One region of the Shewanella sp. HL-SH8 genome, then DNA from elsewhere that is predicted to be linked to it. Evidence: predicted binding sites of a transcription regulator. Region 1 holds the regulator's gene; each other region holds the start of a gene.
What was found. The regulator sigma-54, encoded in region 1, starts transcription at its own class of promoters, with help from an activator protein. The targets are predictions, from matches to a motif close to GTTGGCACGNNNNTNGNNT.
Positions count from the first base shown of each region.

Region 2: the regulator sigma-54 is predicted to act here: its motif matches at 3,114-3,132, upstream of ACRWQN_RS07690 (flagellar assembly protein FlgT).
Region 3: the regulator sigma-54 is predicted to act here: its motif matches at 2,775-2,793, upstream of flgA (flagellar basal body P-ring formation chaperone FlgA).

Region 1 is NZ_CP195039.1:870,671-875,775, reverse strand. It holds gene kdsC (3-deoxy-manno-octulosonate-8-phosphatase KdsC) at 1-550, shown strand, start outside; gene lptC (LPS export ABC transporter periplasmic protein LptC) at 547-1,107, shown strand; gene lptA (lipopolysaccharide transport periplasmic protein LptA) at 1,094-1,681, shown strand; gene lptB (LPS export ABC transporter ATP-binding protein) at 1,678-2,409, shown strand; gene ACRWQN_RS03965 (RNA polymerase factor sigma-54) at 2,570-4,063, shown strand; gene hpf (ribosome hibernation promoting factor) at 4,090-4,377, shown strand; gene ptsN (PTS IIA-like nitrogen regulatory protein PtsN) at 4,380-4,823, shown strand; gene rapZ (RNase adapter RapZ) at 4,820-5,105, shown strand, end outside.
Region 2 is NZ_CP195039.1:1,730,623-1,735,727, forward strand. It holds gene ACRWQN_RS07670 (TetR/AcrR family transcriptional regulator) at 1-444, shown strand, start outside; gene ACRWQN_RS07675 (DUF6268 family outer membrane beta-barrel protein) at 625-1,602, shown strand; gene ACRWQN_RS07680 (LPP20 family lipoprotein) at 1,709-2,161, opposite strand; gene ACRWQN_RS07685 (FlgO family outer membrane protein) at 2,158-2,868, opposite strand; gene ACRWQN_RS07690 (flagellar assembly protein FlgT) at 3,289-4,428, shown strand; tRNA gene ACRWQN_RS07695 (tRNA-Arg) at 4,570-4,645, shown strand; gene ACRWQN_RS07700 (alpha/beta fold hydrolase) at 5,003-5,105, shown strand, end outside.
Region 3 is NZ_CP195039.1:1,758,143-1,763,247, forward strand. It holds gene ACRWQN_RS07810 (DUF2947 domain-containing protein) at 1-194, shown strand, start outside; gene ACRWQN_RS07815 (chalcone isomerase family protein) at 276-836, shown strand; gene ACRWQN_RS07820 (flagella synthesis protein FlgN) at 891-1,316, opposite strand; gene flgM (flagellar biosynthesis anti-sigma factor FlgM) at 1,450-1,782, opposite strand; gene flgA (flagellar basal body P-ring formation chaperone FlgA) at 1,854-2,561, opposite strand; gene ACRWQN_RS07835 (chemotaxis protein CheV) at 2,955-3,875, shown strand; gene ACRWQN_RS07840 (CheR family methyltransferase) at 3,980-4,819, shown strand; gene flgB (flagellar basal body rod protein FlgB) at 4,946-5,105, shown strand, end outside.

The DNA of each region.
Region 1 (5,105 bases):
CACTCACCAAGGTTTTTATGGCCCTATTAGTGATGATATTTGGCTGCGCGCTCAAAAAATTAAACTGCTTATTTGCGGCGTTGACGGTGTTTTTTCTGACGGCCGTATTTACCTTAATAATAGCGGCGAAGAGTCTAAAGCATTCCATACACGAGACGGATATGGCGTTCGCTCAATATTAACCAGTGGCATTAATGTGGCGGTTATTACCGGACGAAAATCTAAAATTGTCGAAAATCGCATGACAGCTTTAGGCATCAAAGATATCTATCAAGGAATAGATGATAAATTTACTCCCTACGAGGAATTAATCAAAAAATATAACGTTACTGCTGAACAAGTAGCTTATATTGGCGACGACATGGTAGATTTACCTGTGATGAAAGTAGTAGGACTTGCTGTCAGCGTGGCCGATGGACATCCTTATGTGAAACAACATTGCCATATGATAACCACCATTAAAGGTGGTAATGGTGCCTTAAGAGAACTCACTGATTTGTTGTTATTAAGCCAAAATAAATTTGAAAGTGCCCATGGTATGAGCATATGAATCGAACCACACTGGCTATTTGTGCATTTTTTGGCTTAGCCTTGGTATTGTATTGGCAAGTACAAGTCAAACGTAACCAAATGGCGTTAATTAAAGATCCTAGAATTGAGCGACCTGATTTTGTGGCTGACAATCTTCGCACGACAGAATTTAATAAACTCGGGTTTATTGACAGCAAAGTTAGCGCCGAGCATATGGAACATTTCACCAGCACAAATACCACTTCATTTACTGCGCCTGTACTCCTTCTTTACCCTGAGAATGGTAAAGCGCAGTGGCAAATAACAGCTAAAAATGCGACCTTAGCTCAACATTCAAATGAAGTCAGTTTACATAACGATGTAGTAATTGATGCCATTGATATTGAAGAACCATTACAATCACTTGAAACTCAACAAGTCACCTTTAATTTAAACACTATGATAGGTCGTTCTGAAGAGTCAGTTACCATTAAAGGTAATGGTTTTATTATTCAAGGCTTAGGGCTATTTGCCGATCTCAATGCAGAACAAATTACCTTACTCAGCCAGGTAGAAGGGACATATGAACCACATTAAGTTTTTAACCACATTGCTCGGTAAAAGCAGTGTTATTTGCACTTTAGCGATTAGTGTATTAGCAGGCAACGCCGTAGCTAAAGAAGGCGATTTGAAGCAAGAGCTTAAAATTGCTGCCGTAAGTCAACGAGCAGACGTTAAAAATAATCAAATTATTTTTAACGGCCCAGTAAAAATTACCCAAGGCTCGATCAATATCGAAGCCGATGAACTGCGGGCATTTTCAGCTGAAAACGGCCAGACTAAAACGCTCATTGCGACCGGTAACCCTGCTACATTTTCACAAGAACTTGATGATGGTCGCATAGGTACAGCAAGCGCCAATGAAATTCGTTATGACTTAGCAACAACTGGACTGTTATTAACCGGTAACGCTAAGCTAGATCAAGCAGGCAGTAAAGTGACTGGTAACGTGATCCGTTACAATATCAATGCTCAGGAACTTATCGCTGAAAGTACCGGTAAAGGTGAAGATCGTGTTATTACCATTATTCAACCGGAAAATTTCCAAAATGATGAGTCACCAGCACAAAAATTACCTGAAATCCCGTTAAAAAAGCAAGGTAACCAATGACCCAAATTACCTTAACAGCTGAGAACTTAGCCAAAAGCTATAAAAGCCGTCAAGTGGTTAAAAGTGTCAGCTTAACTGTAAAAACAGGCCAAATTGTCGGACTACTTGGTCCCAATGGCGCAGGTAAAACGACCACGTTTTATATGGTTGTTGGTTTAGTCAAAAGTGACCATGGCCGCATTTTAATTGATGACGATGACTTAACTGCTGACCCAATGCATTTACGTGCGCGAAAAGGTATTGGCTATTTACCACAAGAAGCCAGTATTTTTAGAAAGCTCAGTGTGCACGATAATATTATGGCCGTGTTGCAAACCCGAAAATCGATGACTTCGGATGAGCGAATTCAGGAACTGGAGCATCTTTTAGAAGAATTCCATATTACCCATATTCGCGATAGCTTAGGCATGTCGCTATCTGGTGGTGAAAGACGACGGGTAGAAATTGCACGCGCTTTAGCAGCCAATCCTAAATTTATATTGTTAGATGAGCCCTTTGCGGGTGTTGACCCTATTTCAGTGATTGATATTAAGAAAATTATTCTGCAACTCAAACACCGTGGCCTAGGCGTATTAATTACTGATCATAATGTCCGTGAAACACTTGATGTGTGTGAGCGGGCATATATTGTTAGCCAGGGGAATTTGATTGCCGAAGGCACCCCAACTGAAGTACTCAACAATCAGCAAGTTCGAGCAGTATACTTAGGCGAACAATTCAAGCTATAGTTAATCTAAATAGGATCTGAAGCACTTGCTTGGCAAAATGTTTCTGGCGACTAAGTTAATTGATCGTGTATAGGTAAAGTAAAACCATTTGTTAAAAAATTGCGACTATCACTCACTTTAATCAGTGTAGAAAGCCGAATTCTTCTAGGGATCAGCAGTAATGAAAGCTTCACTCCAACTTAAAATGGGTCAGCACCTCACTATGACCCCACAGCTGCAACAAGCTATACGTTTGCTGCAGTTATCATCTTTGGAGTTACAGCAAGAAATTCAACAAGTATTAGATTCCAATCCTTTGCTTGAAATGGAAGATGAATTTTCAGCACTTAGCAACAAAAATGATAACTCAAAAGACCTATCAGAAACTGACTTCAATGAAGTAAGCGCACCTGTAGTCGAAAAAGACACTTCAAATGTCGACACCGCAGAGTCAATGACTAAAGAGCAAATGTCTGAAGACTTGCCAATGGACACTACCTGGGATGAAGTGTACAGCGCCTCCCCAATGGCAAGCCCTGGTTCGGGTTCTGGCAGCATGCCAAATGATGACATGCCCTTCCAAGGTGAAACATCCGAAGGATTATACGAGCATTTAGAATGGCAAAAAAATCTAACGCCTTTTTCTGAAACAGACCTCGCTATTGCCACAGCCATTATTGATGCCATTGATGACACAGGTTATCTCACCCAAAGTACTGAAGATATTTTAGAAGCTATGGGCGATGATTCTGTCGAATTAGACGAAGTCGAAGCGGTACTAAAACGTATACAACATTTCGACCCTCTGGGTGTCGCCTCACGTAGCTTAAGTGAATGTTTATTGATTCAACTTGTTCAGTTTGCCCCAGACACGCCCCATATTGATAATGCCAGAATGTTAATCAAAGATTATTTAGATTTGATTGCTGGACGTGATTTTCGCACACTCATGCGCAAAACTAAGCTAAAAGAAGATGAGCTGCGCGAAGCAATTGAATTAATTCAATCTTTAAATCCACGTCCTGGCACGATGATCACCCCACCGGATGATGAATATGTTATCCCAGACGTGTCAGTGACCAAAAAGAATGGCCGTTGGGTGGTTGAATTGAACCCTGATAACATGCCAAAAATAGGTATTAATCAACAATATGCCGCCATGGCAAAAAGCAGTAAGAGTTCAACAGACACTCAATTTATTCGAGGTCACTTACAAGAAGCCAAATGGTTTATCAAAAGCTTAGAAAGCCGCAGCGACACCCTGCTTAAAGTATCCAATTGTATTGTGCAATTTCAGCAAGGTTTTTTTGAGTACGGTGCTGAAGCCATGAAGCCTATGGTGTTGAATGACATAGCTGAAGCTGTCGAAATGCATGAGTCCACTATTTCGCGTGTCACCACACAAAAGTATATGCACACACCGCGCGGACTGTTCGAACTTAAGTATTTTTTCTCTAGCCATGTCAGTACTGATGATGGCGGAGAATGTTCGTCTACAGCAATTAGAGCTTTTATTAAAAAGCTGGTTGCTGCTGAAAACCAGAAAAAACCACTAAGCGACAGTAAAATGGCAGATCTTCTGGCAGAACAAGGGATTAATGTTGCACGTCGCACCATAGCGAAATACCGCGAAGCGATGATGATCCCTCCCTCAAACCAACGTAAGAGTTTATAATCTACCTAGGCAATTGGAGGATAAATATGCAAATCACCTTAACGGGTCATCATATTGAAATTACTGAATCACTAAGAGAATATGTCACAAGTAAGTTTACAAAACTTGAACGACATTTCGATCAGATCAATAATGTCCACGTAGTATTAAATGTCGAAAAGCAACAACAGATAGCTGAAGCAAAAGTCAGCTTGAATGGAGCTGAGGTATTTGCGACATCTGAACATGCTGATATGTATCACGCTATAGACGCCCTGATTGATAAACTCGATCGTCAGGTCATTAAACACAAAGAGAAATTAACTAAGCATTAATGATGGAACTTAGTACCATCCTGCAGCCGGAATGCACCTCCTGTGCCACACCGGGCAGTAAGAAAAAGGTACTGGAGCTTATCAGCGATTTAGCTGCAGCCCAGTACCCATCCCTCTCTTCACAAGAGATTTTTGAAAGCCTAGTGGCCAGAGAAAAAATGGGTAGCACAGGAATAGGCTCTGGCATTGCAATCCCGCATGGTCGTTTAACGTCCATCGTTCGCCCTATCGCGGTTTTTATAAAGTGCGAAGAAGCGATTTCATTTGATGCTATCGACAAACAACCAGTGGATCTCTTATTTGCATTACTGGTGCCAGCAGACCAGTGTCAGCAACATCTCAGTACCCTATCCTCAATGGCTGAAAAGTTATCGGATAAACATATTCTTAAGCAGTTACGAAAAGCAAGTAACTCAACTGAACTCTATCAGGTTATCACAGCATGAAATTAGTCATTGTATCCGGTCGTTCGGGCTCAGGTAAATCTGTCGCACTTAGGGTACTAGAAGACCTAGGTTACTATTGCGTTGATAACTTACCACTGCCCTTAATTGGACGGCTATTAGAACAGCTTAGAAACACCAATGAACTGGTGGCTATAAGTGTTGATGTTCGAAATATAGAAGAGCAAGGTAAAGTATTACAGCAGCAGCTAGCGTGGTTATCTGACGATACGGAAGTCATAAGCTTTTTTTTACAGGCAAGTGATGAGGCACTACTAAAACGTT
Region 2 (5,105 bases), 860 kb from region 1:
GATCTTTTTGTTGCCTCAATAGAATCTAAGTGCGTAGTGCATCAATTGACTGAAAATTTGTTAGTGGATGCTACCGATCCTGAGGGTGTATTAACTTCATTTGCTCAACATTTTGGTGCCATGATAGCGTCAGAAGAAGCCATAACCGTCTTTACTACCTGTGTTGCACAAGTTGATACTCATCCTGAAGTGGCAGCACTTTTTTATGATGCTGGCCCAAAACATATTTTAAATTTAGTCAGTGGTTACCTTAAAAAGGTTAATCAACATGGCCAATATCATTTTAATAACCCCCATGACAGTGCAGTACGATTAAGTTTAATGTTATTTGGTGAGTTAAGAATGCGTTTAGAATTAGGCCTGCCAACAGCGGATTTATTGTCTAAAAGGCAAGCGTACTTAACTGAAACAGCGATGATGTTTTTAAAAGCGCACAAGCTATAATCAGTTGAGCCTATAAATAAGAGCCTGTAAAAAATGTTGTGAAGGATAAAATAATATCATCGTATTTTATAAAAATAGGATGATATTGAACCACTTTGTAGCACAATTCGTACTAGTTTAAATACCACACTGTCCTGAGGCAGTATCAATCGACTTGTTACCCTAGAAAGGATGCTTTTAATGACAACTGCACTTCACATTAACTTACAGCTAAATCAATTTAAGCCAAATAAATCTAACCCAGATTATTTATCCAAAATGAGCTTGCTACCTTTATTAGTGACAGGCGTTGTTGCAGGTTTAAGCTTAACAAGTATGAGTGCTTTAGCATCGACATCAGCACCAGATCGTGCGCCTTTTGAGCTCAATGTTGCCAGGACTAGCTCGCAAGCCGCCACTGTGGGTAATAATGGTAATGAATTAAAGCGTGATGTATGGAATGCCAAATTATCCGCGGCCATGCCATTAAACAAACAATGGATGATAGGCGCTAACATTGGTTATGATAATCTTGACTATGGCTGGCGTATTAACCAGCAAACTCCCTTAAGAACTAACACTGTGCCCTGGTCTTCTATTGATCAGTACAGCGCTGGGCTATCTTTGATTTATCGCCCTGATAATCAGTGGATGTTCATGTTTGCACCTAAAGTGCAATATGCCTATGCCAATACCGCATCATCTTCAAATGCTCAAAGTTATGGCGTAGTTGCTTCAGGTATGTACCGTTTTGAATCTGGCAATATGCTAGGTCTTGGTGTGGCTTATCTTAATGATATATCTGAGGTGCGAACCGTTCCCTATCTTGCTGTACGTTGGCAAATTAATGATAAGTGGGTACTTGCTAACCCGTTTCAAGCCGGATTCAGTGGTCCCGCGGGTTTAGAGTTAACGTATCAGCTTTCAAAAGACTGGGATTTTGGTGTCGGTAGCTCTCGTCGTACAGAACGCTTTTTAATTGAAAATGATGATACCACCATTGAAATTGAAGAGTGGGTTGGCTTTTTACGCGCAGGTTGGAAAATTAGCCAAAGCGTTAGCTTGAATGCTTATACTGGTTACTATTTTGGTGGCGAGATGGAGTTAAGTGAGCCACAAACAACTGAAGAGCTCAGTAATCAAGTCGCAGCGGCGTTGGCATTTAAAGTGAAATTTTAATTTTTGACGATAATCATTTAGTTGTTATAAATGCAGTTACTCAAAACAAAACGCCGCGATAATACGCGGCGTTTTGTTTTGTTAAAATAACTTAAGTGCGTTCGGGTTAAAAGTAAGTCACTTCTTTTATTCGTTTTGCGCGGTTTTGTTGCTCGTATAAATGCCAAACCTGTTCAAAATCTAATTCAAGTTCCGTGACATAAAAGTCTCCAGAAGGGTAGGTTTTAACCACTTTTGCACCACGAATAATACCGCTAACAGAGGATTTAACGCTATCGTTAGTCAGTAGCCACTCACTGACATTGCTAACCGCATCAATCTTCTGCCCATATACTTGTTCTGCTAATTCACGATAAGCGGCCACTTTTGATGCTTGCATTGCCATCAATACTTTATGTGCCTCAATATTACTTGGTTGGGTAGCGAGTGGGGCATAACCAATGGCTGAAATTTTCGGAAAGTGGCTTGGAGCCTCGGTTTCCCATTGCACATACTTATCATTACTTGTGCAACCCAGCATTAAAAAGCTTAGCACTGTAATTAGTATTAGATTTTTCATTGCTTGTCTCCTATCACAGTGTAGCGACTCTGTTTAACATTTTCGGTTCGATAAATTAATCCGTCACGGGTTTGTATTTTATTGGCTGGCAAAACATAGCCGGATAAACTTTGACCTGCGACAAAAGACTGCACCGCCGACACTACGCGATTATTGGTTATATCCACCACACGGCCATTAAAATTCACCCCTTCATTGGTGAGATTTAATGTTGACACTAATACATGAGATACAGGCATGTCAGCGGGAAGTTGTTCCCAGTTTCGGCTTAATATTAATTCGCCTTTTTCTGTCGCGCGCAGTGACGTTGACACATTAAGGTCAACTAAATTGAATTCATGGGCGTGAAATGCGCTCAGTAAACTCTGTTGCAGCTGAAGTGCTAACTCATTAGTTTGATTAAAGTCGCTACTCATTACTGGGGTAACAATTAATAAGGGTTGATCAGGACGCAGGGCATCATTTTGTAACACCAACTCATTGACTAATTTTTCAGCCCAAATATTAATTTGTCCCTTGGGCGCTAAACCCGACGCATTAATATCATAAACCAGTTTTTCCTGGTGCACGTCATCAGCGTCTTGATAACCCACTAGTTGGCCATTTTGTGCATAGTCCAAGTTTGCTGCGGGGTTAAGTGTATTACCGCACCCAGCAAGCCCTATGGTGACTAGCATCAGAGCGAGAATAGAAAGCTTGTGCTGCATGATTGAGTCCTTCGCGTCTGTCTAAAAAACAATATTATTCAATTGATACTGATATATCGGCATCAGATAAATATTCTTTATCTTTATAAAGCGCTGTTTACTTATAAAACTGAAGTCAATAAACCTCAGACTATTTTAGGTAGACTTAAACTAGATAGAGTTTCATTAATTGTAACGGCGTTATTCATAGTAGCGCTAATCATAGTGTCGTTATTCATAGTGTCGTTAGCGAAAGTAAAGATAGATTGGGCACAGTTTTTGCTTGATAAGTTGTTAGTAACTCACGACAGCGCTATCTCAGCGATGTAACGTGTTGTTTTGTGCTACAAGTGACAGATATCTGACGCAGGGTGAAATATGGTACATGCATTGAATAATAAGTTTACACAATACTCGTGGCCTAAATGGTGTCGGGCCTTGATGCTATTGCCTGTTTTATTGAGTCCTTATTCAATTGCAGAGCAAATTGAAGTGACAGGTACTGCCAAGATTGTGAATGGCAATATAGATAAAGCGCGCGAAGACGCCATTAACCAAGCATTGAATTACGCCAGTCTGAGGGGCGGGGTTAATTTCTCTAGCCAGCAGCAAATTACTCAAGGCTCGCTCACCCAGGATACCTTTTCAATGCAACGAATGGGCGCGGCCAATAATATTGAATTGCTCAGCGAGTTAGTCAGCAATGATATTATGACGGTTATTTTGTCGCTTAATATTGATGATGAAAGTGAAACAGAGCAGTGTCAGGCACAGTCCTTAAAAGCGGCTATTATGTTACCGCAGGCAGATATAGCGGACAGAACTCAGCTAAGTTATGGTCATTTATCCGATTTTAATAAAGCTTTTACGCTTCAATTTGGTAAAGCCATTAATCAACAATCAAGCGCTAGTTTCGCTAAGGTACATGCTGATGAACGCTTAGATACCGCCAATGAACTGGTTAATTTCAAAGGCTATAGCATCCCTAGTTGGCTTGGTGAAATCACCGATAGCCAATATATATTGAAATCTTACATTACTGACATGTCGACAGAGCCTTACACCAGCAGTTTTATGGGCTTTGTTGATGAAGTCCCCTCACGTCAATTTAGCTATGAACTAACCCTATATCATGGCATCAGCGGTGAAGAGGTGTGGTCACAAACATTTGCTACCACAGCCCCCTGGGAGTTTGAACGTCAAGAAACCGTAATGCCAAACAGCCAGCGTTTTTGGTCTTCATCCTATGGTCAAGCAATCACAAGCCAGCTGCAATTAAGTGTTATGTCACTTGATAACGCACTCAAGTGTCGCCCGTTGCTAGGGCAAATTATCGCTAGGCAAGGGGATCGAGTTATTATCAATTTAGGCCGTAAAAATGGCGTTAAACTGGGTGACAAATTTCAGTTGGTTTTGCAAAAAAATATTCCCGACCGTCTTAATATCATGCGCGCAGTTGTGACTAAAAACCGCACTGAAATAGTGATAGATCAAGTGAGTGAAGGCACAGCCACCGCGATGATTGAAAACGTTGATGCCGCCGATAACATTCAGGTTCACGATATAGCCATTAAACTCTAAGTGTTTAGGGTAAATAAGACAAAAGGTGAGCAACTTTTGTCTTATTTAAATCAGTTTAATAATTAAGCAATTAAATCCTAACGATTTTAATCGCCTATAAGCTCTTTTCATCAGGCTGAAAACCAGTATAATCAGTTTCGTCTTCCTATAGCTCAACAGGATAGAGCAGCCGCCTCCTAAGCGGCCGATCGGGGTTCGAGTCCCTGTGGGGAGACCATATAAAAATTCAAGCTGTCCTTTTCTGTCATAATCTCTGCTATTTTCTGCCAAACCTGCCTATTTAAAATTATGTGATAATTTACTAGGTAAATGTGTTGTCGTAATACCTCTCAGCCCAAAACCTTTAATACTTCAAGGTGTATAGCGACTGGTCTTTATTGTATTTTAAAGTGCTATTTACATTGCTGATAACGTGATCTGACTGACTTACATCAGCGGAAAATATCGGCTATGCAGAACATGAAATGGATAATTTTGAATGCTCTGCTTAACTTAGCTATGGCTAAATTAGATTGACCATGGCAAAGTCAGCAGGCGCTCATTATTGGTGACCTGATAAAAAGGACGACAAAGTATGCTAAATGCAGATGATGTATTGATTAGAAATAATGTTAAGTTAATCGGTAAGGGCAGTAAAACGCTGTTTCTTGCTCATGGTTTTGGATGTGACCAAAACA
Region 3 (5,105 bases), 890 kb from region 1:
AATGGAGTGATGATACAACTGTTTATTTTTGTTATGAAAAGTACCAGGTTATCGAAACTCGCTGGGATGTGTTTGTCCGTAATTGGAAATGTTTTCTGTTTTTTGATGATGGCCCTTTATTGGTTTCTCCTACCCAAAAACAAGCGCTTATGTTTGAGCAAAACGGACAATATAAATTAGGCACACGCGGCTAACTACCCTTTATTTCCGTAATTTTAGCTTAGCTAAGTTGTGCTCAGTTTAATTCAAATATTTATCCTACAAGAATATTTAGTATGAAATTATTATCCTATTTAGGTTTAGCCGTCGCTTTATTCGTTAGTCCAATTCTGCAAGCTAAAATGATATCTGGCATAAACGTGCCCGATTCCATCGTCGTTAATCAGCAGCCTCTTGTTCTTAATGGTGCAGGGGTTCGCAGTAAGTTTTTTATGGATTTGTATATTGGTAGTTTATACCTTACATCTGTTCAATCTGAGCTGGGAAAAGTAATTGAACAGCCAGTTGCAGTTATCCGTTTACGTATCACTTCAGGGATGATCACATCAGATAAGATGACCGATGCCATTAAAGATGGGTTTGATGAAGCTACTGATGGAAATAGTGTGCACTTACAAACTGAAATAGACCAGTTTATGGCATTATTTAGCGCTGAAATTAACGATGGTGACCAATTTACTTTTGTATTAACAAGGGATAAAGGGGTTGCAAGTTTTAAAAATGATCAGCCACAGGGGGAAATCCCTGGTGAGTTATTTCGTCAAGCGCTTATTAAAATTTGGTTAGGGGATAAGCCTGCTCAAAAAAGCTTAAAACAAGATATGTTAGGGCAATAGATAATTCATTAAACGCTGGTTCTGTGACGCTTTACACATAAACCTAGTTTACGTTTATGCTTTGAAATCATTACCCAGAGTCGAAATCGTCGAGGTTTTACCCTTATCATTATAGGTTAAACTTGATGCATTTCGACTGGCTTGCAGTGCCTGAGAAAATCTATTTAAACTAGCGATATTCAGTTCTATTAAGCTAGAGTTTTGCTGATTAATATCTTTGCATTCAGCAAGAAGACTTTTCGATAAAGTGACTTTTTCAATAAGCTCGGGGTCTGATGTCAGTCTTGCATGCTCAGGGTGATTAGCCATCGACTGGTCATTAGTTTGCAGTGCTATTAAACATTGCTGCTTTTCTTGGGCAAGTTTCAACAGCTTGTCGGCATTTTGGTCTTGCAGCGCTTGCTTTTCTGCAGATATAAGTGACTTCAGCGACGTCAATATGCCGTGCTGGTGGGAGAGCAGTGTAGATAGTTCAGCCATGCTATTACTCGAATTGTTTTGCTTGAAAAACACTTGTCTATGATGCCATTAGGCACCGGTATTCTGATTTATTTCAGCTCAGAAGAATAGACTACAGCAAACATTCATGCACACAGCAATATTGAGTGCTTTACTACTCTTCTTGGAACTTAAGCCCGCTTAGCTCTGATTCAAAGCTTGCAATATTTGCAGCAAGTTTTTCAGGGTCAATTTTATAACGGCCTTCCGAAATAGCCTGTTTAATTTCGGCTACTTTCTTTTGATCGATTTCAGGTAGGCTAGCCATTTTTGACTGCACACTTTGCAACTCTTGCGCCTGAGGCGTAATGCTAACAGAGTCGGTCTTTACTGTAACAGTGGCAGCTTTGGGAGCTGCTTGAGCGGTATTACCTGTCGTTTTAGCATCTCGTGCCGTTTGCATTGGTGTCGAAGTTGCAGCTTTAAGTTTATTAATGTCAATTGCCATGAGTGGCTCCAGCGTTAATTTTGGTTTTCCAAATAGGCTATCGACCTAGCAGAAAAAAACTTTAATCTATTTTACATTCTTACTTCTACTTCACCAACACCAATTACCCTAGCTTCTATTTCTCTGCTTGAATTTGCATTCCTAACTCTAATCGATTCACCGATACTACCGTCATGCATCGCTTCACCTAATGTTTTAATTTGGAGGTTTTCGCTCCTGGCGTATATTGATACAGCATCACCTTTGCACACAAAGCATAAATGACTATTTAAAATCGGCGCGTCTTTACTAATACGTCTTTTAGTTTTACTGCCTAAAACGGCTTTGATGTCAGAATAAAATTGACCTCTAAGGCTGAACTGATCAATATATTCTATGTGCAGTTGTTGTGTTGATAGTGATATGCCCGGCGAGATAATTTCACTTGCGACCACAACGGGATACATGATTTCGACTCTCACCGATAAAAATATTTGCCAAGGATAATCATAGTCAGGACTGTTGCAACTTATTTTAACCGTATTATTCCTAGCTATGTCCCGATCACTTGCAAGTTCGATTGTTAATGGCTTATAACAGCGCGGAGGCGTTAAGCGACCTTCTAAATTTTGAGGGGTAATTATCAACTTAGCATCAGGTGTTAATTGGATTTTTTTTCTAACAGCCTCTTCAGCCATCTCACTTATGGTCGATACAGAGGGTATGCTAGCTTCTTCATCAGCAAAAGCAGCTAATGAATTGAACAATAAATAAAAAAATAACAAAAAATATATTTTCATAATGAAGATACTAGCTTGTTTAGCCAGAATGCACCTATACTTAAATTCTATAAAGATAAAAAGAATAAATTGATCTAGAGTCTTTTGAAAATATTGATGCCGCTTGTGTATGTGCTTATTTGATATCAAATACGGCATAGTTTGCTAAGCTGTAGCGACAATATATTGACTTATCTCGTTATTTATTCTGCTAATGCAATTAATATAATTTAAAAGCAATAATCATGCCGGTAGTAAGTTATTGGCTTGACCCAGTGCATAGTCGAATCATGAGCAGCAGGAAGGACAAATTTAATCCTCCTAAGCAAGACAAATCATGATTCGATTTATGTTTTTAAGTAAAACAAGCTAGTATCTATTTATTCGGATATTTTAATAAAAAAAGGCAGTGTTATGTCGAGTATCATGGAATCAGTCAACAAACGTACTCAATTAGTTGGCCAAAACCGATTAGAGTTACTGTTGTTTAAGCTTAATGGCCGTCAACGCTTTGGCATTAACGTGTTTAAAGTGAAAGAAGTGCTTCAATGTCCTCCGTTAACTAAGTTACCTAAACTGAGCCCTTTTGTTAAAGGGGTTGCACACATTCGTGGTGCCACTATTTCAGTCATTGACTTAAGCGCTGCAACAGGTGGACGTCCACTCACTTCTACTGAGAATTGCTTCATTATCATTTCTGAATACAATCGCAGTGTTCAAGGTTTCTTAGTCAGTTCTGTCGAACGTATTATCAACATGAATTGGGCTGCCATTATGCCTCCGCCAAAAGGTGCTGGGCGTTATTCTTACTTGACTGCTGTTACTGAAATTGAAGGTGAGTTGGTTGAAATTTTAGACGTGGAAAAAATTCTTGATGAAATTTCTCCTGTTAAAACGGCAATCAGTGAAGAAGTTGATAAGACATTAACCATAGACAGAGAACAACATTATCATGTCATGGTGATAGATGATTCTGCTGTAGCACGTAAGCAAATTATTCGTTCTCTTGAGTCTTTAAATTTACAAATTGATACCGCCAAAGATGGTAGAGAAGCACTGAACAAACTCAAGGCTATAGCTAAAGAGATGGATGATGTATCGTTAGAGATCCCGTTGATTATTTCCGATATTGAAATGCCTGAAATGGATGGATATACCCTTACAGCTGAAATTAGAGATGACCCTAAGTTAAAAAATATTAAGGTTGTGTTACACACTTCTTTAAGTGGCGTATTTAATCAGGCAATGGTACAAAAAGTTGGCGCAAATGACTTTATTGCTAAGTTTAATCCTGATGAATTAGCCGCAGCGGTAAACAAACATTTAAGTTTGTAATCTTTTCTGTCTATTGAACGCAGTAGGCAGCATGAAAATTCATGAATGTTAGTTATGCGTAAAAGCTCTAATGATAGGGCAAATATTACTCATTATATTAGGATGTGAATGTGACAGATAAATCACTCGCAGAAGCAGAATATAATCAATTTAGATTGTTTTTAGAACAACACAGCGGCATCGTTTTAGGTGAAAATAAACAATACCTAGTACGAAGCCGTTTAGCACCATTGATGGGAAAATACAGTTTACCCTCGCTCTCTGAAGTGGTTAAGCATTCAATGAAGCCCACCGAACGTCAATTACGTGCGGAAGTGATTGACGCGATGACAACCAATGAAACATTGTGGTTTCGTGACCGCTATCCATTTGATTTATTACATAATACTTTATTACCTGAATATTCTAAGTTAGGTCGTTCATTGCGTATTTGGTCTGCGGCTTGTTCTTCAGGGCAAGAGCCTTACTCATTAGCAATGACCGCTTTAGAGTATCAACAACGCAAGCCGGGTGCACTGCCTGGTGGTGTGACTATTCAAGCGACTGATTTGTCACCTTCGATGCTTGAACGTTGTAAAAATGCTGAATATGATGGCTTGGCATTGGCGCGTGGATTATCAGAAGAACGTAAACGTCAGTTTTTTGATGCTTTGCCTAATGGCAATATGAAAGTCAAAGATAATGTTAAGCGGTTAGTGAATTTTAGAGCGCATAATTTACTTGAAAGTTATACGCTTTTAGGAAAATACGACATTATTTTTTGTCGTAATGTATTGATTTATTTTGCGCCTGAGGCAAAGGCTAAAATTTTGCGGCAATTTGCTGCCGCTTTAAACCCAAAAGGTATTTTATTTCTTGGGGCATCAGAATCTATTTCCGGATTAACAGAAGAATTTGACATGGTCCGCTGTAACCCTGGTATATATTACCAAAAGAAAACCTAGTTTAACCTATTGAAAAGCATGTGTTACTTTTTTCACATGCTTTCCTTTCTATATATCCTCCCATTGATTAAATAATTGGCATAACCTTTGCTTCATATCTATCAGTTAGCTGATGGAGGCAATTTTATGGCGATTAATTTTGATAATGCACTTGGGGTACATCAATACTCCCTTGGTGTCAGGGCACAGCGCGCTGAAGTGCTATCAAGTAACATAGCGAATGCGAATACCCCAGGGTATAAGGCACGCGATGTCGATTTTGCCTCAGCAATGCAAGCTGCTAGTT